DNA from 3 places in the Yersinia massiliensis genome. Region 3 is predicted to be linked to each of the others. Evidence: predicted binding sites of a transcription regulator. Region 3 holds the regulator's gene; each other region holds the start of a gene.

Region 1 (7,280 bases), 630 kb from region 3:
GATTCGCGTAGCCATCGTCAGCGTGAGGAAGAGAACGTGACATCGTTAGTACAAATGGGCGGTGTCGAATCAATCGGTATGGCACGGGATAGCCGTGATACCTCCGTTATCCAAGCACGCACGGAAGCTCAAGGTCATTACTTATCGGCCATAGACAGTAAATTGCTCATCTTCGCCACCGGCGAAGCAGGGTGTGGTAAAACCTTTATCAGTGCAGCCAAAGCGGCTGAAGCACTAATCCACAAAGAAGTTGATCGAATCATTGTAACGCGGCCAGTGCTACAGGCAGATGAAGACCTAGGCTTCTTGCCTGGCGATATCTCTGAGAAATTCGCGCCTTACTTCCGCCCGGTGTATGACATTCTGCTGCGTCGGCTCGGATCGTCCTTCATGCAATACTGCTTACGTCCTGAAATCGGGAAAGTAGAGATTGCGCCTTTCGCCTATATGCGTGGGCGTACTTTTGAAAATGCGGTGGTGATCCTCGATGAGGCACAAAATGTCACCGCCAGCCAAATGAAGATGTTCCTGACCCGTCTCGGTGAAAATGTCACGGTAATCGTTAATGGTGATATCACCCAATGCGACCTTCCGCATGGCGTGAAATCGGGTCTTAGTGATGCGTTGGAGCGCTTTGCTGAGGATGAAATGATTGGCATTATCCGCTTTGATAAACAGGACTGTGTCCGCTCAGCGCTGTGCCAACATACCTTGAATGCCTATTCATAGTTCTGCGTTATGAATGGATGACCCCATAAAAAAGGGCAAGCGCTTAATGCGCTTGCCCTTTGCTTATCATGAAGGTACTGACTTTTCCGCAACACCTATTTACCGCAACGACCATGTTTTACCGCAACGACTTATGACAACTGATGGCGGCGGCAGCATGCTGCTACAGCATAATCGTCATCATATAAGCCGCGAACAGCGCTAGATGCGCAGTCCCATTCAGAACGTTGGTTCTGCCCGTAGAGAAAGAGATTTGCGATAGAATCAACACACTGACCATCACCACAATATGGGGCGCTTCCAGGCCAAAGTTCAATTCCTGTCCGGTCAGCACGGCGATTAAGGTCACCGCTGGTACCGTCAGTGAAATGGTCGCCAATACCGAACCGAAGAACAGATTCATGGCGCGTTGAACTTGATTCGCCAGTACCGCTTTTAATGCCCCTAAGCCTTCAGGTGAAAGGATCAGTAATGCAATCAGGAAACCGGTAAATTTGGCGGGCGCATTCAATTCAGTCAGCAAGGCTTCCAACGGGTTGGCATCAAATTTGGTTACCGCGATTACTGCAACCAGATGAACTAACAACCAACACGCATGGGACAGACTACTGTGGGAAGAGGGCTTACCATGGTGTGGATCGCTTGGGTCATCCCCTTCGTCTTCATGCTCATAAACAAACAGATTCTGATGTGTTTTGGTTTGTATCAGCAGGAAAACGCCGTACATTGCCGCTGAAATTGCGGCCACAACTAACGACTGTGCGACGCTAAAGCTACCCTCTGGCAGGGTGCTCGGTAAGACCAAGACAATGATAGCCAGCGGGAAAATCGCCATCAGGTATTGTTTGATACCGACTAAATTGACGTGCTGAGTTGCGAATTTACGGCCACCCAACAGTAACGACACGCCAACCAACCCGCCAATAACAATCATGATGATTGAATAGAGCGTATCGCGCATCAAGGCTGGGGCAGCATCGCCAGTCGCCATCATTGCCGAGATCAAGCTAACCTCAAGAACAACCACGGATAAACTGAGGATAAGTGAGCCGTAGGGTTCACCCAAACGGTGGGCTAACACGTCAGCATGGCGTACCACGCTGAAAGCACTGCTCAGGATCCCCACCAAGGCGATCAGGTTGATAACGATAACGGCAGCGAAATTGCTGGTATCACCCCATAAATTTAGAATAACCAGCGCAATGATAGGCAGGATAAGGGAGTATTCGTGGTGGCGTGATTTAGATCGGCCAGGATCATTTTGCGACTTCATTTTGAGAACGCTCCTAAAAACTTTACTGCATTAAACGGGCCTTACAGCCATTTAACGATAATTAAGCGCCATATTGCAGGCTAAGTAGCCTTAAGACTAACAAATAACAGGGAATTGTCGCAGAAAATTTACAAGGTTTTAACTGGACTAGCCATAAAAAAGGCCATAAAAATGGACATACGAGATGATGTCCATTGATTTAACAGAAATTAATTAATACTAGTCGTCAATATTATCCATAACTTCATGGCGCTTATGATGATAGTCTTCTTCATTCAACCCTTCACGCCAGTAAGGGATCGCATAAAGCTGCTGGCGCTCACACCCTTTCTCACGGCGCAGATAACGGCGCAACTGCACAACCAGACTGTCTTCACCGGCTATCCAAAATGTGGCTTCTTCCATCGGCAAATTCAGGGCGCAGAACTGGTTGATAACGTCTTTCGTTTTCTCTGTACCGCCAATCACCCAACTCAGCTCAACACCGGCCGGTTTAATGAGATCCAATACATCCTGTGGGGTATCGACGCGAATGATGGCATGGCCTTCTGCATCAGCGGGTAGTGTTTCCAATAGTGCGGCAATGGCTGGGAGCGAGGAAGGGTCACCCACCAGATAGCTGTAAGCTGACGGTGGCAGCAGTGTTTCAGGCCCACCCGGATTAGTTATCCCCAACCAATCACCCGGTTTCGCATTGCGGGCAAAATTCACCGCCGGACCACTGTGGTCATGAAGTGCGAATTCGATATCAATCTCACCCAATTCTGGGCGGATAGCCCGAACGGAATAGGTTCGCACAATAGGACGCACTTCTGCTGCTGGCCACACTGGGCCTTTCTCACCCAGTACCGGCAACTCCGGCTGTGTTTGCCCCGCCAAAGGCAAGAATACCTTCAAATGAGCACCGCCACATTCAGGGGGATAATTTTGTAACGTCGGGCTTTCAAAAGTAATTCGGCGCAGATGAGGGGAGAGATCTACCGTTCTTTTGACCTGAACCAAACGTGGTGGAGTGGGACGATAGCGCGGTTTTGTTGCGGTAGCTGCTGTGGTCACAGTTTATCCTTTTTAATGTTGTGGCGTTTTGACTTGAACATCAGCCAGCGGAAGCTATGGCTTATTGCGGCGCAAATTATAACATCAACCAATGTTAATGATAATTATTTGCATAAAAAATATGTCAGGAATATGAAAAGAGCGAGGGCAACACTCAATAGCAGAGCCATTAAATCTATCGTCGCGTGACTATATTAAAAAGTTATTAATTATAGCGAGCGGTGTTATTTCTCACCGGACGTTATTAAATTAAAGAAAAAAATAAATATATATGTAATTGATAATAAATGAAATTATATATATTAGGGCTGAAGCGACTTGGTATCTATCGGTCATTATCTTTGCTTAGTACAAAAAAACATAAGCCACGGTTTTTTTGTATTTGGTTGTCGTGATTTTCTGCCGTATTGCTTTGAGTAGGCAAATTAAACGAATTAAGTCGAGATGAAAGAGGCTATGCATGAATTTCCAACAACTTAAAATTATTCGGGAATCAGCCCGCTGCAATTACAACCTGACGGAGGTCGCGAATACATTATTTACCTCCCAGTCTGGTGTCAGTCGGCATATTCGCGAACTGGAAGAAGAGTTGGGTATTGAGATCTTTATCCGCCGTGGCAAGCGTTTATTAGGGATGACAGAGCCGGGAAAAGAGTTGCTGACTGTCGCAGAGCGTATGTTGAATGATGCTAACCAGATTCGCCGCTTGGCAGACGTATTCAGTAATAATGATAGTGGTCAGCTCCATATTGCCACGACCCATACTCAGGCGCGCTACAGTTTACCGAGAGTCATCAAAGAGTTTCGTCTGCTGTACCCAGAGGTAAAGTTGGTGATCAGTCAGGGAAACCCGCAAGAAATTGCTGCGATGTTGCACGCGGGTGAGGCAGATATCGGTATTGCCAGCGAATTACTCATGAGCGATGAAACCATCGCTGCATTTCCTTATTATCGCTGGCATCACGCCATTGTTGTGCCAGAAAACCACCCGCTGACACAAGAACCGAATATCACCTTGGAAACCCTCAGTACGTTACCCTTAATTACTTATCGGCAAGGGATAACTGGGCGGTCACGGTTGGATAATGCCTTCAAAAATGCGGGGTTAACGCCCGATATTGCGCTCAGCGCCCAAGATTCTGATGTGATTAAAACTTATGTTGAGCTGGGTATGGGCGTTGGGATTTTGGCGGATATGTCCTACGAGGCCCATCGCGATAACGGATTGGTACGATTAAATGCAGAGCACTTATTTGATGCGAATACCGTTTGGTTGGGGCTAAAACGCGGACAGTTACAACGTAACTTTATCTGGTTCTTTATCCAGCTCTGTAATCCAACACTTTCCCTGAATGATATCAAAGAGAAAGTGCTGGCAGAGACGACGGATGAAGTGGTGATCGACTACCAGATTTAAGCGTTAAATAGCGGACTGGCGCGTTGAACAGATAACCGTCAGTCGAGATCATCATTATCGGGGCTAAACCGCACGCGTACTTCTGTCCCACCTTCTTCACGCTGGCGAATATCACACTGCCCATTCAGGCTGGTGGCTCTATCTTGCATAATCATCAGGCCGTAATGGTTAGGTCGTTCACTGGCTTGACCTATCCCGCAGCCATTATCGATGATGGACATCAACACATCACCGTCCTGCGCGACGACGTTAATCTCCGCTCGGCTGGCATGGGCGTGTTTGTAGATATTGTTGAGCGCTTCACGGGCAATATTCACCATATGGATAGCCTGATGGTCGGGCACAAAGTCGGAGGCTAAGTCAAAACTGAGCGTAATGGGTAAATTTGCACGTTCGCTGAATTCGTTGACCAATGTCTGAAGTGCAGCGTGTAAAGTTGCCGCGTTGAGTTTCAGGCGGAATGTGGTGAGCAGCTCACGTAACTGGCGATAGGCGATATTCAATTCATCACGCATTTGCTGCACTAAAAGTTTACTCGGTTCTGGCATGTCTGGCGTCTGCATCTGCAAACAGCTCACCTGTATTTTTAAGCAGGAGAGAGATTGCGCGATGGAGTCATGCAGCTCGCGTGCAATGGAGGAACGCTCCTCCATTAACAGTAATTGCTGCTGGTGTCTTGCTTGGCTCTCCAGCGCTAAAGTGCTGGTCAGTTGCTCGACCAGTGTATTGACTAACTGTTGCTGATCAGCGTTAAGCGGGTTATCCGCAGGTAGCTTCGCCAACAACAAGCCATATTGACCAAGCTTATCGCTCAAGCTCCAACTGAGCGACTCCCGTGATGTTGCTGGGCTTGTCTCATAGGATGCACTGCTGATAGTTAACGGTGCCGGGCGATTTTGTGGGGGTAAGTATTCTCCATCCATCATGTCCGTGAGGTGGGAGCGATACAGGTGATTTTCGTACAAGCAAATTTGCACATTTTCGAGTGGTGTCAGTGCTTGCAGTTGATCAATAACTGGCACTAATCGTTCGCTCAACGGTTGATTGGTGTGCAACTGGCGACTGCTGTGATAGAGGAACGCCAAGACCTGATTTTTCTGTTGTAGATCTGTGGTTTTTTGTTCGACTCGCTTTTCTAAATCACTGTAGATCAAGGATAATTCTTGTGACATACGGTTTAGGGCCGTGCCTAGCATGCCCATTTCGTCGCGTTGATTAGATAAGGTGTAGCGCTTACTAAAATCACCACGACCAATCGCATTCGCCATCGAAATAAGTTGCAACCATGGGCGTAATAAGCGGCGACGCAAATAGTAGATAGTCGCTAACAGTAGGCCCAGTGTCAGGATAATAAAGACCAACTGGATCAGGGTGACTAACAATAAGCGTTGTTCAGTTTTGTGATCAATCGCTAATACCAACGCATCTAACTGGTGAACGAAATCAGCCACACTTGCCGCCACTTCGTCAGGGTGCTTGGCTTGCGTGAGTTGTGGTTTTAGCGTGTCCTGCCAATAGCGCTCTATTTGTTGGTACTGGCTGGTCAAGCCTTCCCGTGTGAGGGCTTGTTGTAAATCACGGCTGGTTTTGTCTTGCTCCAATGCCACCAGATAGGGTAAGTCACGGTCATCCAATGGCACCATTGAAAGCAGCCGGTAACTTTGCATACGCAATGAGCCCGCTTTATTGATTGCATGAGCATTACCCTGAATGCTTTGTGCCATCCATGACGAGATCGTCATGCCAGCTAATCCTAGCACCCCCAGTAGCATCATCAGTAAAGAGATCTGATTGACCAGGGGGATCAGGTAACGTTTCATAAAGTGGGCTTCCTAGGCTAATAACCCTGCAACATTACCGGTTTTATGGGGTAAATGTTAGCCCTAATGAGACTTCATCCCCGCCGCGGTCATCATCATGCGAAACAACATAGAGACCGCCAATAGGGCCAGAACACTGCCGCACCAGATAATCAGCATCCAACCGAGTCGCTTCCACCAAGGCGACTTTATCGGTTCTGCAGTTGGCGAAGGTGATTGCGATTTCATCATTTAGTGATAGCCCTGTTCGTGATTGATTTTCCCGCGGAAGACGTAGTAGCTCCAGAAGGTATAAACCAGAATGATTGGAATGATAAAAAGTGCCCCCACCAGCATAAATCCTAAGCTCTGTGGCGGTGCGGCGGCTTGCCATAAGGTAATAGACGGCGGGATAAGGTAAGGCCAGATACTGATCCCCAAACCGCTATAGCCAAGAAACATGAGTAAGAGTGTGAGTAAGAAGGGGGCATAATGACCGCCGCGTTTAACGGCGCGCAGCAAGGCCCAACTGGCCAACAACACCAACAATGGTACGGGTAGGAACCAGAATAGATTGGGCAATGTGAACCAGCGCGCTGCAATTTGTGGGTGTGCAAGCGGGGTCCAGAGGCTAATAACAGCAATAATTACTAGCATCATTACTGTCAGTGGTGTTGCCAGTTTATGCATCACTTGCTGCACATGACCGTCGGTTTTCATAATCAACCAAGTACACCCGAGCAATGCATAAGCGATCACCAAACCGACACCGCAAAACAAGGAAAAAGGTGCTAACCAATCGAACGGTCCGCCGCTGTAACTGCGACCGGTGACGCGGAAACCATGAATAAAAGCACCGACCACCATACCTTGCGTGAAAGTGGCAACCAATGACCCGCCAATAAAGGCCTTATCCCAGATGTGCTGCTTTTCCTGACTGGCTTTAAAGCGGAATTCGAAGGCGACACCGCGAAAGATCAACCCTAATAGCATGAGAGTCAGCGGG
Region 2 (7,280 bases), 2.2 Mb from region 3:
ATCGGATCACAATTTGTGCCGGCGTTTTGCTGTATTTTTGCGCTAACTGGCGAATAATCTCTTGATCAAAAACACCCTGGCCTCCTTGCGCTAAGGGGCTCCAAGACTCAGTTGCAATATGATGAGTGGCATTCCAAGCATGGATCTGGCGCTGTTGTAGCAGTGGATGCAGTTCAATCTGATTGAGCGTAGGCGCAACCCCCGTTTCATCAATCAATCGTTGTAGATGCGGGATATTGAAGTTACAGACGCCAATACTGCGGATCAAACCTTGTGCTTTTAAGGCGATAAGTTCACGCCAAGCACTGACATAATGATCCTGTGCGGGAACCGGCCAATGGATGAGATAGAGATCGACATAATCGAGCTGAAGTTTTTGCAGGCTCTCTTCGAGCCCCTGTTTTGGGTTACGTTGGCTATCATTCCACAGTTTAGTGGTCACAAATAGCTCTTCCCGGGCGACGTTTGCCTCTTTTATTGCCTTGCCGACGCCTTCTTCATTTTTATAAATAGCCGCGGTATCCACCGACCGATAGCCCACCTCTAAAGCCTTGCTGACAGCAAGCTGCGTTTCTTCAATACTTGCCTGCCAAACGCCAAGGCCAAGTTGTGGCATCAGATTGCCATCGTGCAATTTGATAATGGGTTGCGTCGACATGTTTATCTCCTTAGCTTACAGACTGGGCTACTCCAGCCCGGTGACCGATAGTGTAAGTTTAGTCGTGATCATCATAATTATTAGCTTGGTTGGTATTTATCGCGTGTGGGAAATTATCAACGTTAACAGGTCTATCATTGGCACTGGCCTGCCACTGAGATAGGAGGAGCGTAATGTGCGGCAATAATCCAAAGCCTAGCAGTAAATAATAATTTCGCCCACTATGGAAGGCGAAAATAATGAATCACTGGTTGGCTGAAAACATGACATCTGCGCAATGCCTTCAGCCATGATCTGGGGCCAGCCTACGCGGCTCCCATTACATCATTTTAGACAGCAGCTTCGTAGATACGTTTACTCTCTGCTAGCGTGATATCACCGTGTTCACCCAGTTGAGTCATTCCATGCTCTTCCAATTTCTTGATCAAGTCAGGAATGGAACTACCATCGAGTTTGTAGGCAGATAGGCGAGTCGCGACACCCATGCTTTCAAAGAAATGACGAGTGGCTTCAATCGCGGCATCAATGCGTTGATCTTCAGTTCCCTCACGCAGACCCCATACACGCTCGGCATATTGCAGCAGTTTGGTGCGTTTCTGCTCTTTTTTCGCCACCAACAGTGCAGGCAATACCACGGCCAGTGTTTGTGCATGATCGAGGCCATGGCGAGCGGTGAGTTCATGGCCGAGCATATGGGTTGCCCAATCTTGCGGCACACCAGCACCAATCAGCCCATTTAATGCCATGGTTGCGCTCCACATAATATTGGCGCGTACAGCGTAATTTTCTGGGTCGGTCAGCGCTTTAGGACCATCCTCAATCAAGGTTAATAGCAGACCTTCAGCAAAACGGTCTTGTACTTTTGCATCAACGGGGTAAGTCAGGTATTGCTCAATGGTATGAACAAATGCATCGACTACCCCATTAGCGACCTGACGCGGTGGCAGGCTATAGGTGACCACAGGGTCCAATATGGCAAACAGTGGTTGTACATGTGGTGAGAAGAAGTGTTGTTTGTCACCAGTGCTACGACGGCTGATAACTGCGCCGCTGTTGGTTTCAGATCCCGTCGCGGGTAAGGTCAATACTGACCCCATCGGCAATGCTTCAGTGATAGCGCTGCCTGTCGTTTCTAGAATGTGCCAGGGATCCTGCGGATAGTTGACGGCCGCAGCAATGAATTTGGTGCCATCAAGAACTGAGCCTCCACCCACAGCTAACAGGAAGTTGATCTTTTCTGCGCGGATAAGCTCAACTGCTTTCATCAATGTTTCATAGGTCGGGTTAGGTTCAATACCGCCAAACTCCAAGAAATCAAAGCCTTTCAGTGCATCATGGACTTGGTCTAACACGCCATTTTGCTTAATGCTGCCGCCACCATAGGTGATCAAAATACGGGCATCAGCAGGAATTTCTTTGCTCAACTGCGCTATCTGGCCAGTACCAAACAGCACCTTAGTCGGGGTATGAAGGGTAAAGTTTTGCATAATTTGTCTTCCTGTGTTGTCAGTTTTATTGTCAGCCATTGTCGGCAACTTAGCGTGATACCTCAATGCACATTTCTGCCTTGCTCTTGCCTATTTCTCCAAAGCGCTGTAGAAAACACGATAAATACGGCACAATTTATGTCAGATCGTTTCCGATGATAGATTGCCTTAGATAGCAGAAGCAGGTGAAAGCATAATGACAGAGGTGAATGATATTCAAGCGCAGATGGCGGAGAAGATTACCCGTTTGGCAAAGGGTAATGGCTTAACACTTTCCGCAGTACCGAAGGTGAAAATCCTGTACTCCACCGTTCATCAGCCGCGTACACCGGTCATGTACACCCCCAGTGTGGTGATTATATTCCAGGGGCATAAAGTCGGTTATTTGGGCAGTAAAGTGTTTCGTTATGACCCGAAAAACTACCTGATTTTGACAGTGCCATTGCCGTTTGAATGTGAAACTTTTGCTAGCCCAGAAATACCACTGGCGGGCATTTCAATTCATATCGATAGCCAAATGCTACAGGATTTACTCATCGATATTGGTGATGATGAGCTGGACAAACCCTTCGGTAATGCGTCAGGCGTTAACTCATCTGCGCTCACAGATGAAATGCTGTGTGCTACCGAACGGTTGCTAGATGTGATGTCCCAACCCCGTGATGCCAGAGTCTTAGGGCCACAAATTGTGCGTGAAATTCTCTATTATGTGCTTTGTGGTCAGTGCGGTGGGGCATTGCAGGCGTTAGTGAATCGACACGGGCACTTTAATCAAATTACAAAGACATTACGGCGGATTGAACATCAGTTTGCAGATAATCTTAATGTGGAGCAATTAGCCGCCGATGTGAATATGAGTGTTTCTGCATTCCATCACAACTTTAAAGCGGTAACCAATACTTCTCCTTTGCAATATCTGAAATCTTATCGGTTGCATCGTGCGCGGATGATGATGTTACACGACGGCCTAAAGGCCAGCACCGCCGCAAACAAAGTGGGGTATGAAAGTGCGTCACAGTTCAGTCGTGAATTTAAACGTTACTTCGGCCACACCCCCAGCGAAGAGGTTGCCAAGTTGCGCACCAACTGAGTATGACGGTTGCGTTATTCCGTCGCGCTTTTACGTTTACACCACACCAGCACCAGTGTGCCGACCAAACCGACCAATAACAAAACAATCGGTAAAATCATCAGTGCGGTCATGACCTGATTTTCATAATGCTTAACTAACGGGATGTGGCTCAGCGCGAAGCCCAGCCCCACGACGCTGCCAACCCATAACAGCCCACTGAGCCAGTTAAAGAATTGAAAACGCGCACTGTTCAGGCCAGAAATACCGGCAAGTGTGGGCAACAGGGTACGCACAAAAGCGAGAAAACGGCCAATAATCAGGGCTGCCAAACCATGGCGAACAAACAAGGTATGGGCACGTTGACGATAATGAACCGGTAATTGTAGCAGCCACCTTTTGACGACTTTGGTATCGCCTAACCATAATCCCTGCAAGTAACTTAGCCAACAACCGAGGCTGGCCGCCAAGGTCAGAATGATAAGGGTGGGTAAGAACCCCATGACGCCCTTGGCGATTAAGGCCCCTGCCAATAGCAATAAGCTATCACCGGGTAAGAAAGAAGCTGGCAGCAGACCGTTTTCTAAAAATAGGGTGGTAAAGAGAATGCCATAAATGACCCAAATCACATTTGGATCAGCAAGTTTACTAAAATCCTGCTGCCATAAGGCATTTAGGATTTCGTGTAATACATCCATTTCTATTCCTGTTCGCCTATCGTGTGAGGATATTATCTTTAAGTGCTAATGCCAGTCACGATGAGGACCTTAACGACTTATGTTTATAAGGGCAATATAGTGTATCCGCATTGGCGCTTATCCACATTGATCTTATCCTCAATAAATGAATTTTGAGTGTCTATCTACGTGCTATTGATATTATTTTTGTAAGAGAGAATTAATGCGCGGGTGCTGTCACCGCGCATTGACACATCATGATGAAGGAGGTGGTTTACTACACTGTTTTAATGCGCTCAAACCCTGCCGTCAAGTCGTCCTGCAAATCTTGAACATTCTCTAAGCCAATGTGCAGACGGAACAAGGTCCCTTTAAGCTCTTCACCTTCATATCGGCGGATTGCACGGATATCTTTCGGCTGATAACCCAGAATGAGGGATTCAAAACCGCCCCATGAGTAAGCCATGCTGAAATGGGTGAAATGGTCGAGATAGGTTTCTAACTGCTCTTGGGATAACTGTTCTTTTAATTCAAAAGAGAATAAACCGTTACAGCCAGTGAAGTCGCGTAGATAAAATTCATGTCCTTTGCAGCTCGGCAGTGCAGGGTGATAGACCGCCGCGACCTCTGGGCGTTGAGCTAACCAGTTGGCAATCTCAATACTGTTTTTTTCATGCTGCTTTAAACGAACACTCAGTGTGCGCAGCCCACGGCTTGCCAGATAGGCCGTATCAGCATCGACCATTTGCCCCATCAGATATGAATCTTCCCGTAGTTGCTCCCAACAGCGGGCATTGGCAACTGCGATCCCCAACATCGCGTCGGAATGACCAATAATATATTTAGTTCCTGATTGGATGGAGATATCAATATCGAAATCCAGCGCTCTAAAGAGCACACCTGCAGCCCAAGTATTGTCCATCATAATGACCATATTCGGCGAAACGGCACGAATTGCGCGAACCATTGCTGGAATATCTTGTATTTCCATGGTGATGGAGCCGGGAGACTCCAGGAACACGACTCTGGTTTCTGGTGTGATGAGGTCAGCTATACCGGCACCAATCATCGGGTCAAAATAGGTGGTGGTGACATTCATGCGCGTCAAAATTTTATCGCAGAAACTTTGTGCAGGTTCATAGGCCGAACCCGTCATCAGTACATGGTCACCTGCGGAAACAAAGGACAAAATCGCATTGCTGATTGCAGCTGCGCCACAAGGATATAGGACGCAACCTGCGCCCCCTTCCAGCTCAGTCATCGCCTCCTGCAAGGAGAAATGAGTAAGAGTGCCTCTACGGCCATAGAAGAGTTCACCATTTCCCCGATTGATAGTGGCATGTTTTTTTGCTTTAACGGTGTCGAAAACTAAAGATGATGCCCGTTGAATCACGGTATTGACCGAGCCTTGGGTGAATTTTTTACGCCTGCCCGCGCTGACCAGGTGTGTTTCAAGTTTTTCTGAGGTTGGTTTGTTTGCAGACATGATTTCCTTATGACCTTTTTATCAGCGATGCCCAAGCTTCATTGGCGAGCATGTATAGGGGACGTTATTTAGTACGTTAACATGATGAATGGTGCGTGGACGTAGCTTTTAGCATGAAAAAAACTCAAGAGGGTGACCCGCTATATTCTGTGGTTTTATCATGGGAAAATGCTGTGTATGTGACGAAATAGGATATTTATTAGAGGGCTATAAGCAATGACGTTCGATGTTGCCAATATATCACCGTGTTAAATCAATTAATGACCTCTGTTTACGATTAGTGTCACTTGCGCTGTACAGCCAACAATTGAAGCCTGCTCGTTAAGTAACGTAGTCCCTGATATTTGGCGAATTCTTTTTTTTTCTCAAAAAAACGGCGTAAACACTAATGATAATTACTATCAATCCCTCATTTGTTTGATATGATCGGCACCTAGATTTCGTCCTTAAATTGAAATGCATATTGGGTGGAGGCACAGCGTGAAAACAGCTGGCAAAGAAATTAATGAAAAGTCATTCGCCAAAGGTCGAGTGATGACAGGGGTGGTGGCATTATTGCTGGTGGCCGGTTTAGCAGGTCATGTGCAGGCTGCACCAAGTAACGGTAGCGCCGTTGCTTCATCTGTTGCGTCAGCAACCTCAACAGAAGCAACAACAGCAACATCGACCCCGCTTCCGGCACCTGAAATTACCCCCGCCGCTGAAGCCGCAATCAATACAAATGTTAGCCCTACACCGATGGTCCAGCCTTTGACTGCGCCTGCTCCACAAGGTTTGGCGATGGATTTATCTGTTTGGGGTATGTATCAGCATGCCGATGTGGTGGTTAAAGGTGTCATGATTGGCTTGGTATTAGCGTCAATTGTCACTTGGACCATCTTGTTCTCTAAAGGGACTGAGCTATATCGCGCACGTCGCCGTTTACGACAAGAACATGAAGTTATTGGCGCAGTGACTGATTTGGACACTGCATCCGAACGAGCGGAAGTGTTTGCCGCAGATAGCATCAGCAGCCAATTACTGCGTGAAGCTCAGAATGAACGTTTGCTATCGGCGGAATCGAGCGACAACAACGGCATCAAAGAACGTACGGCTTTTCGTTTAGAGCGTCGAGTTGCTGCTATTGGCCGCCAAATGGGTAAAGGCAACGGTTTCCTTGCCACTATCGGTGCAATCTCACCCTTTGTTGGGTTGTTTGGCACGGTATGGGGCATCATGAACAGCTTTATTGGTATTGCACATTCCCAGACCACGAATTTGGCCGTTGTCGCCCCCGGTATTGCTGAAGCTCTGTTGGCGACAGCATTAGGCTTAGTCGCGGCAATCCCTGCGGTGGTTATCTACAATATCTTTGCTCGCTTGATTGGTTCTTATCGTGCACAAGTCGGTGATGTTGCAGCACAGGTGTTATTGCTGTTAAGCCGTGACCTTGACCTGAACAGCAGCGCAGAAGCAAAGTCATCTAAGCAGCCTCACCAATTGCGTGCGGGGTGATTTATGGCGATGCGGATGAATGATAACCTCGATGAAAGCGGTGAATTACACGAAATTAACGTGACCCCCTTCATTGATGTCATGTTGGTATTACTGATCATCTTCATGGTTGCAGCACCATTGGCAACTGTTGATATAAAAGTCGATCTGCCTGCATCGTCAGCAGTACCACAACCACGGCCGGAGAAACCGATATTCCTGACGGTTAAGGCGGATAACCAGCTTTATGTCGGTGATCAGCAAGTTGACCGCGATACGTTAGCAGCAGCGCTGGATAAAGTGACCCAATCCAATAAAGAAACCACGATCTTCTTCCAAGCAGACAAAGTGGTGGATTATGAAACCTTAATGAGCGTGATGGATGCGTTACGCAAATCAGGCTATCTCAAAGTTGGGCTCGTTGGCATGG
Region 3 (7,280 bases):
GTACGACTTCAAAAACAAATTGGTCATGGAAGCCGCATTTGGTCAAGCCAAAGACTACATGGATCAGTATTTTGCCAAAGCGTCTTATGCCTTCCCTGTCGCAGGTAACGATCTGCGTACTTCTTACCAGTTCTATGGTGCGAAAGATAAAGTCGACGGCGGCGCTAGCAATATTAACGACGTCTATGACGGTTTAGCGTGGTTGCAAGCGCTGACATTGGGTTACACCACTGGGCCATTTGATTTGCGCTTAGAAGGTACTTGGGCCAAAGCTGAAGGTAATCAAGGCTACTTCCTGCAACGTATGACGCCAGGTTATGCGACTTCGAATGGCCGTTTGGATGTTTGGTGGGATTCCCGTTCTGACTTCAACGCTAACGGCGAGAAAGCGCTGTTTGGTGGCGTGATGTATGACCTGAAAAACTGGAATTTAGCTGGTTGGTCAGTCGGGACATCTTATGCCTATGGTTGGGATGCAAAACCGAGCTCTAACCCTAAATTTGACCAAAACACACGCCTGAAAGAGTCTGCATGGAACTTTGACATTCTCTATACCCTGCAAGAAGGTCGGGCAAAAGGCACCTTATTCAAACTGCATTACACCATGTACGACAATCACACCAATATCCCAAGCTATGGTGGCGGTTTCGGCAACGTGTTCCAAGATGAAAAAGACGTTAAATTCATCGTAATTGCACCATTTACCATCTTCTGATTGCCATCCCCAGCGGCCGCGCTGGGGCCATAATGGAGCATGTGTCATGAAAAAAACGCTTTTTATTATTGCTGCTGTGTTGGGATTGAGTGCCTGTGCACCCCAAACCCCAGTTCAACCAGAAGATACAAAACTGAAGCAAGCTTACAGCGCTTGTATCAATGCTAGCGAAGGCTCGCCGGAGAGATTGATTCCCTGCAAAGCCGTATTGAATGTGTTGAAGCAAGAAAAAGCGCATCAGGCGTTTACTGATAAAGAGACTGTTCGGGTATTGGATTATCAGCGTTGCATTGACGCCGCACATACCGGTAATGGTCAGGCGTATGACGCGCAGTGTGGAAAACTATGGCAAGAAATTCGCGCCAATAATTAAGCTAACAATAATTCAGCCAGCAGTAATACTTCCAGTAGTGGCTCTGGCTGAATTATTAATTACGGATGAGGTTAGTGATGAATAAATTCAAATTAAGTACGTTGGCGGCGATAACCGCGACCTTTGGCTTGATGGGCTCTGCGCTGGCGGATACCACGCCACAACAGCTTGTTGATCAACTCAGTACGTTAAAAGTTAACTATAAAATTTTGGATAACCGAGCGGGCGAAAACGGGGTTGATTGTGCCAAGCTGGGGGCCGATTGGGCATCGTGCAATAAAGTCTTGATTACGCTGACCAACACCGGGGATGAGATCAAAGGCCAAGATTGGGCTATTTATTTCCACAGCATTCGCCAAATTCTGGCGGTAGATAACGATCAGTTCCGCATTACGCACCTGACTGGCGATCTGCATAAAATCGAACCTACGGCAAAGTTTGCCGGTTTTCCTGCCAATCAAGCGGTTGAAATCCCGATAACGGGTGAATACTGGCAACTGTTTGCCACTGACTTTATGCCGCGCTGGTATGCCACATCGGGCGATGCGAAACCCAAAGTCTTGAAAAGCACGGATACGGAAGATATCAACGAGTATCTGACTCAGTTCACGGGCGATCAGTGGAAACGAACCAAAGACGACAACAACGTACTGATGACGCCAGAATCACGTTTCGTGAAAAACGAGGCAGTGAAAACATTAACGGCGGCTAACTTGCGTGGACAGATCATTCCCACGCCGATGGACGTAAAAGTGTATCCGCAAGATGTGAACCTGAGCCAAGGCGTTGCACTGGATCTGAGTGCATTACCTCAACCGGCTGCCGAAGTTGTACAGCAGCGTTTCGAGTTGCTCGGCTTGAAGCCGAATGCGGCGGGTTTCCCGATAAAAACGTCTATTCAACCGGCGAAGTTTAAAGGTGACTTAGCGGTTTCTGGTGCTTATGAACTGAAAATTGGTGAGAAAGGTGCTCAGGTCATTGGTTTTGATCCCACAGGCGTATTTTATGGCCTGCAATCGATCCTTTCTTTAGTGCCGACCGATGGTAGCCAGAAAATTGCCACGTTGGACGCAAAGGATGCACCACGTTTTGACTACCGTGGTGTGTTCCTTGATGTTGGCCGTAATTTTAAAACCAAAGATGCGGTGTTGCGTTTGCTGGATCAAATGGCGGCTTACAAACTGAATAAGTTCCACTTCCATCTAAGCGATGATGAAGGCTGGCGTATCGAGATCCCCGGTCTACCGGAACTGACGGAAGTGGGCAGCAAGCGTTGCCATGATTTAACTGAAAACACCTGTTTATTGCCGCAATTGGGTTCAGGCCCAGATAGCAACAATTTGGGGAGCGGTCATTTCACCCGCGCTGATTACATTGACATCCTGAAGTACGCGAAAGCGCGCCAAATTGATGTTATTCCAGAAATCGACATGCCCGCCCATGCCCGCGCCGCCGTGGTTTCCATGGAAGCCCGCTACAACAATTTGATGAAACAAGGGAAAGAGAAAGAGGCGAACGAGTTCCGTCTACTCGACCCTACCGATGACTCCAACACGACCTCGGTTCAGTTCTATGAGCGCAAAAGCTACTTAAATCCCTGTCTGGATTCATCTAAGCGCTTCGTCGATAAAGTGATCGGTGAAATGGCTCAGATGCATAAAGAAGCGGGTATGCCATTAACGACTTGGCACTTCGGTGGCGATGAGGCAAAAAATATCCGATTGGGTGCGGGTTTCCAGGATAAAAACGGTCCTATTGAACCCGGTAAAGGCATTATTGATAAGAGTGTTGAAGATAAGCCATGGGCCAAATCGCAGGTCTGTCAGGACATGGTCAAACAAGGCAAGATCCAGGACGTCGAGCATCTATCCAGCCACTTCGCCATTGAAGTGAGCAAACTGGTGAACGCCCATGGCATTGAAAGAATGCAAGCGTGGCAGGATGGCTTGAAAGATGCCAAAGACGCGAAAGACTTTGCGACCAAGCGTGTCGGCGTCAACTTCTGGGACACCTTGTTCTGGGGCGGTGCGGACGCGATCAATGATTGGGCCAACAAAGGCTACGAAGTGGTGGCGTCTAACCCTGATTATGTCTACTTCGATATGCCATACGAAGTTAACCCCAATGAGCGTGGTTACTACTGGGCGACCCGTTTTAGTGATGAAGCTAAAGTGTTCAGTTTTGCGCCAAATAACATGCCGCAAAATGCCGAAACCTCTGTCGATCGCGATGGTAATCACTTTAGCGCGAAAAGTGATAAACCTTGGCCTGGTGTACACGGCATTTCCGGTCAGTCATGGAACGAAACCGTTCGCACTGATGAGCAAATGGAATACATGATCTTCCCACGCGTTCTGCCGCTGGCGGAGCGTGCTTGGCACCGTGCGCCATGGGAGCAAGATTATCAAGCAGGCCGTGAGTATATCGGCGGCGAAACACATCATGTCGACACCAAGGCATTGAGCGCCGATTGGCAGCGTTTCGCTAATATCATGGGGCAACGTGAATTGGCGAAACTGGACAAAGCAGGTATCGCTTATCGCTTACCTGTTCCGGGTGCGCGAGTCGTGGCGGGTCAACTGGAGGCAAATATCTCCTTGCCAGGTTTGAATATCGAGTATTCAACGGATGGTGGCCAACATTGGCAACAGTATGATGCCAAGGTGCAACCAAAAGTCAGCGGTGATGTGCTGATCCGTTCAACCAGCTCAGATGGCAAGCGTAGTAGTCGTGCCGAGCCGGTTAAAGCCTGATCATTGGTTTCAAAATGCTGTGTCTACTGTTAATGGTTATTTGCCAGATTTTGCGGTAAGCAAATTTAAGTGAAGTTGAGTTGATGGTTTTTTCCCCGGCTTGCCGGGGTTTTTTTTGTCAAAAATGAGCTGGCCCGCAAAATAGTACATGATGATAATGCAGTGCGAGAAGACAAAACCGGCAACGAAGAGGTCACGAAAGAGAAAGAGGGAAGGGGTATAAATAAGAATGACCACCTGAATCCCGACCAAGATTAATCTAGGTAACCGTTCGGGAAAGGTGGCCATTTTGCTGAGGGTTATGTTAACCCACTCATTCACTAACGCTATCTGAGTGAAATAAACTTAATATCATTCAGTGCTTAAAATCTTTATTAAGATCAACGCGATAACATGATGTTATCTTTTATCGTGCGCAGACTCATTTTCACGGCAATCGCCGGTTTCACAGTGGCCGTACAAATACAGACTGTGATTGGTGAGCTTAATACCGTGTTGTTTAGAAATTTCACGCTGAAGTGTTTCAATCGCTTCATTACTAAACTCGATCACTTTGCCACAATCCAAGCAAATCAGATGATCGTGATGGTGCTGCTGCGTCAATTCAAAGACTGATTTGCCACCCTCGAAATTGTGGCGGGTCACAATACCGGCATCATCAAACTGGTTCAATACGCGGTAAACCGTCGCCAGACCAATTTCCTCACCGATATCAATCAGCTTTTTATAAAGATCTTCCGCGCTGACATGATGGCATGCCGGATCTTGCAACACTTCCAGAATCTTCAGCCGGGGCAGTGTTACTTTAAGGCCAGCGTTTTTTAAGGCTTTGTTGTTGTCAGTCATGCGGATTCAGTCCTGTTACTATCGATTCAAATTAAGGCTGTTCAGCCTATGACATCCGTGGCGCAATAATTACAATTGCGTCTCATTATAGAACTGCTAGCCCCAAATGAAAACCGTGGTTGTTAACAAAGATATAATTGCACACTTTGTAAGATTAATCATGCAGTGTATTGATGAATGGGGATATAGCATCATTTTAGACTATATACGCAACGGATAACGTTACAAATTTGTAGCGGTAAATTTTTATTTCTCATGAATGATGATGCGGATTTGTGGGTGACTTAACAGAGCGGTGAGAAAGGGATGAAAGACAACGGAAACGCTAGGCGATGTGACACATGCCAATGCGTTTCCGTGAGGGCGAATTAACCCGTGATTTCTGACAAATTCATCTCTTCACTGATTTGTTTAACCCAAGCATCAACACGTTCGTTTGTCAGCTCCGGTTGACGATCTTCATCGATAGCCAAACCAATAAAGTGATCGTCATCAGCCAAGCCTTTAGAGGCTTCAAAGTGGTAGCCTGCCGTTGGCCAGTGGCCGACAATCGCTGCGCCTCGTGGTTCGATGATGTCACGGACTGTCCCCATCGCATCACAGAAATACTCAGCATAGTCTTCCTGATCGCCACAACCAAACAAGGCAACCAGCTTACCGTTGAAATCGATCTCTTCCAGTGTCGGGAAGAAATCATCCCAGTCACACTGTGCTTCGCCGTAATACCAAGTTGGGATACCGATCAGCAGGATATCGAAGGCTTCTAAGTCTTCTTTGCTGCTTTTGGCAATGTCATGAACCTCAGCAACCTCTTTGCCCAGTTGCTTTTGGATCATCTTGGCAATGTTTTCGGTATTGCCAGTATCGCTGCCAAAGAAAATGCCTACAGTTGCCATATAACTTAATACCTTATAAATTCAATTAGTTATGCAGATTATCGCGGTTTATGCCGAATAATATAACACATTTCATAGGGCGGCATAATGCCAGAAAACTCTGTCAGACCAGTATCAAGTTCATGCGATATTAAATTTTTGTGAGTTGCTCAATCTTATAACCCTCTTGCCGATAACCGTTATGTAACCGAAAGGTTGCAAATTGCGGTGCCAGGGGAAACCGGCAGTTAAAAATTTGCCGGGGAAGGAGTTGTCGTTAGCTGTATGGAACGTCCTTTATTGCTTTTCGGTCATCAAATTACACCAGAGTCTCTATCGGTCATCATCCGATTTATAAGGGGAACGAACATGCAGTTTTTAAAAAATATTACTATCAGAGCAGCGTTACTTTGGGTGCTTGGCGCCTTTTGCCTGCTTTGGGGCGGCGTCTCTGCCTATACGCTGCTGTCACTGAACCAACTGACACAATCGTCTAATGCGAACAGTGTCTTGGTTGAAAACATGAATTTAGTCAATCAGGGGACAGATCAATATTTCCGTATGGTGACGCGTTTGGCGCGTTCGGTCGATTATCGCCAAAGTGGCAACATGGCGGACGCGGACAAAGAACTTAAATCGTCGAATGTCGCCTTAGAGAATTTGAAGAAGAAACTCGCAGAATTTAAAGCCATCGATCATGCGCAGATTGATCCTGCGTTAGTCACAGGGGTGATCGAGGGATGGAGCGGATTGATTGATCAGGGGGTGACACCGCTTTATCAAGCTGCGATGGATAACAATACAGCTGCTTATCAAGAGTTAGCGAAAAAAACAGTCCCCGCATTGAGCCGCCAATATGGCACCGTTGCCGAGAATTTTAATCAGGCAGCCTCGCAAGCCATTGGCGTCGCAAAAGAGCAATTCTCGCAGCTCACAAAAATCAGCAGCATCACGCTTATCTCTGCCTTGGTGGCTGGTTTAGTGATTTTACTGGCGACCGACCGCTATTTATTAGTGAATTTAGTCCGCCCGCTGGATGATATTCGTGAGCATTTTCGGGTTATTGCCTCCGGTCAGTTAGGGCAGCCTATTGCTGATTTTGGTCGCAACTGTGTTGGACAGCTTTTCCCACTATTACGTGATGTGCAAACCAGTTTGGTCAATACCGTTGAGGCTATTCGTAGCAGTACTGATGGGATTTATCATGGTGCGGCTGAAATCTCTGCCGGCAATACTGATTTATCCTCTCGCACCGAACAGCAGGCCGCTGCGCTGGAAGAGACAGCCGCCAGTATGGAGCAGTTAACCGCCACAGTGAAACACAATGCGGATAATGCACATCATGCTAGCCAACTGGCGGCGAATGCCTCCACCACGGCGAAAAAAGGCGGTGCGCTGGTGGCTGATGTCATTCACACCATGGATGATATCTCGGCCAGTTCGCGCAAAATTGCGGATATCACAACGGTGATTAACAGTATTGCTTTCCAAACCAATATTTTGGCGTTGAACGCGGCGGTTGAAGCCGCCAGAGCGGGTGAGCAAGGGCGTGGTTTTGCGGTGGTTGCCAGTGAAGTGCGTAACCTCGCGCAGCGCAGTGCGCAAGCGGCGAAAGAGATCGATGGCTTAATCACCGAGTCCGTAAACCGAGTCAAAAGCGGTTCGGCATTGGTGGAGAGTGCTGGCACGACCATGGATGAAATTGTCCGCGCTATCAC

The links. Region 3 encodes Fur, which represses iron uptake genes when iron is present. Its sites were predicted from a motif close to ATAATAATGAGAACNACTATCAA; they were not measured.
Positions count from the first base shown of each region.
Region 1: DA391_RS12825 (siderophore-interacting protein) is a predicted target of Fur. The motif match lies at 3,150-3,172, and genes of this name have one in related genera.
Region 2: exbB (tol-pal system-associated acyl-CoA thioesterase) is a predicted target of Fur. The motif match lies at 5,760-5,782, and genes of this name have one in related genera.

Region 1 is NZ_CP028487.1:2,755,821-2,763,100, reverse strand. It holds gene phoH (phosphate starvation-inducible protein PhoH) at 1-729, shown strand, start outside; gene chaA (sodium-potassium/proton antiporter ChaA) at 893-2,002, opposite strand; gene DA391_RS12825 (siderophore-interacting protein) at 2,222-3,058, opposite strand; gene cbl (HTH-type transcriptional regulator Cbl) at 3,519-4,475, shown strand; gene narX (nitrate/nitrite two-component system sensor histidine kinase NarX) at 4,514-6,295, opposite strand; gene DA391_RS12810 (DUF2474 domain-containing protein) at 6,359-6,526, opposite strand; gene cydB (cytochrome d ubiquinol oxidase subunit II) at 6,527-7,280, opposite strand, start outside.
Region 2 is NZ_CP028487.1:618,147-625,426, forward strand. It holds gene dkgA (2,5-didehydrogluconate reductase DkgA) at 1-658, opposite strand, end outside; gene yqhD (alcohol dehydrogenase) at 988-2,145, opposite strand; gene DA391_RS02895 (AraC family transcriptional regulator) at 2,342-3,235, shown strand; gene DA391_RS02900 (DedA family protein) at 3,250-3,912, opposite strand; gene metC (cystathionine beta-lyase) at 4,169-5,377, opposite strand; gene exbB (tol-pal system-associated acyl-CoA thioesterase) at 5,858-6,871, shown strand; gene exbD (TonB system transport protein ExbD) at 6,875-7,280, shown strand, end outside.
Region 3 is NZ_CP028487.1:3,388,337-3,395,616, reverse strand. It holds gene chiP (chitoporin ChiP) at 1-715, shown strand, start outside; gene chiQ (ChiQ/YbfN family lipoprotein) at 762-1,088, shown strand; gene DA391_RS15755 (beta-N-acetylhexosaminidase) at 1,166-3,841, shown strand; gene DA391_RS15750 (hypothetical protein) at 3,878-4,162, opposite strand; gene fur (ferric iron uptake transcriptional regulator) at 4,241-4,687, opposite strand; gene fldA (flavodoxin FldA) at 5,056-5,583, opposite strand; gene DA391_RS15735 (methyl-accepting chemotaxis protein) at 5,932-7,280, shown strand, end outside.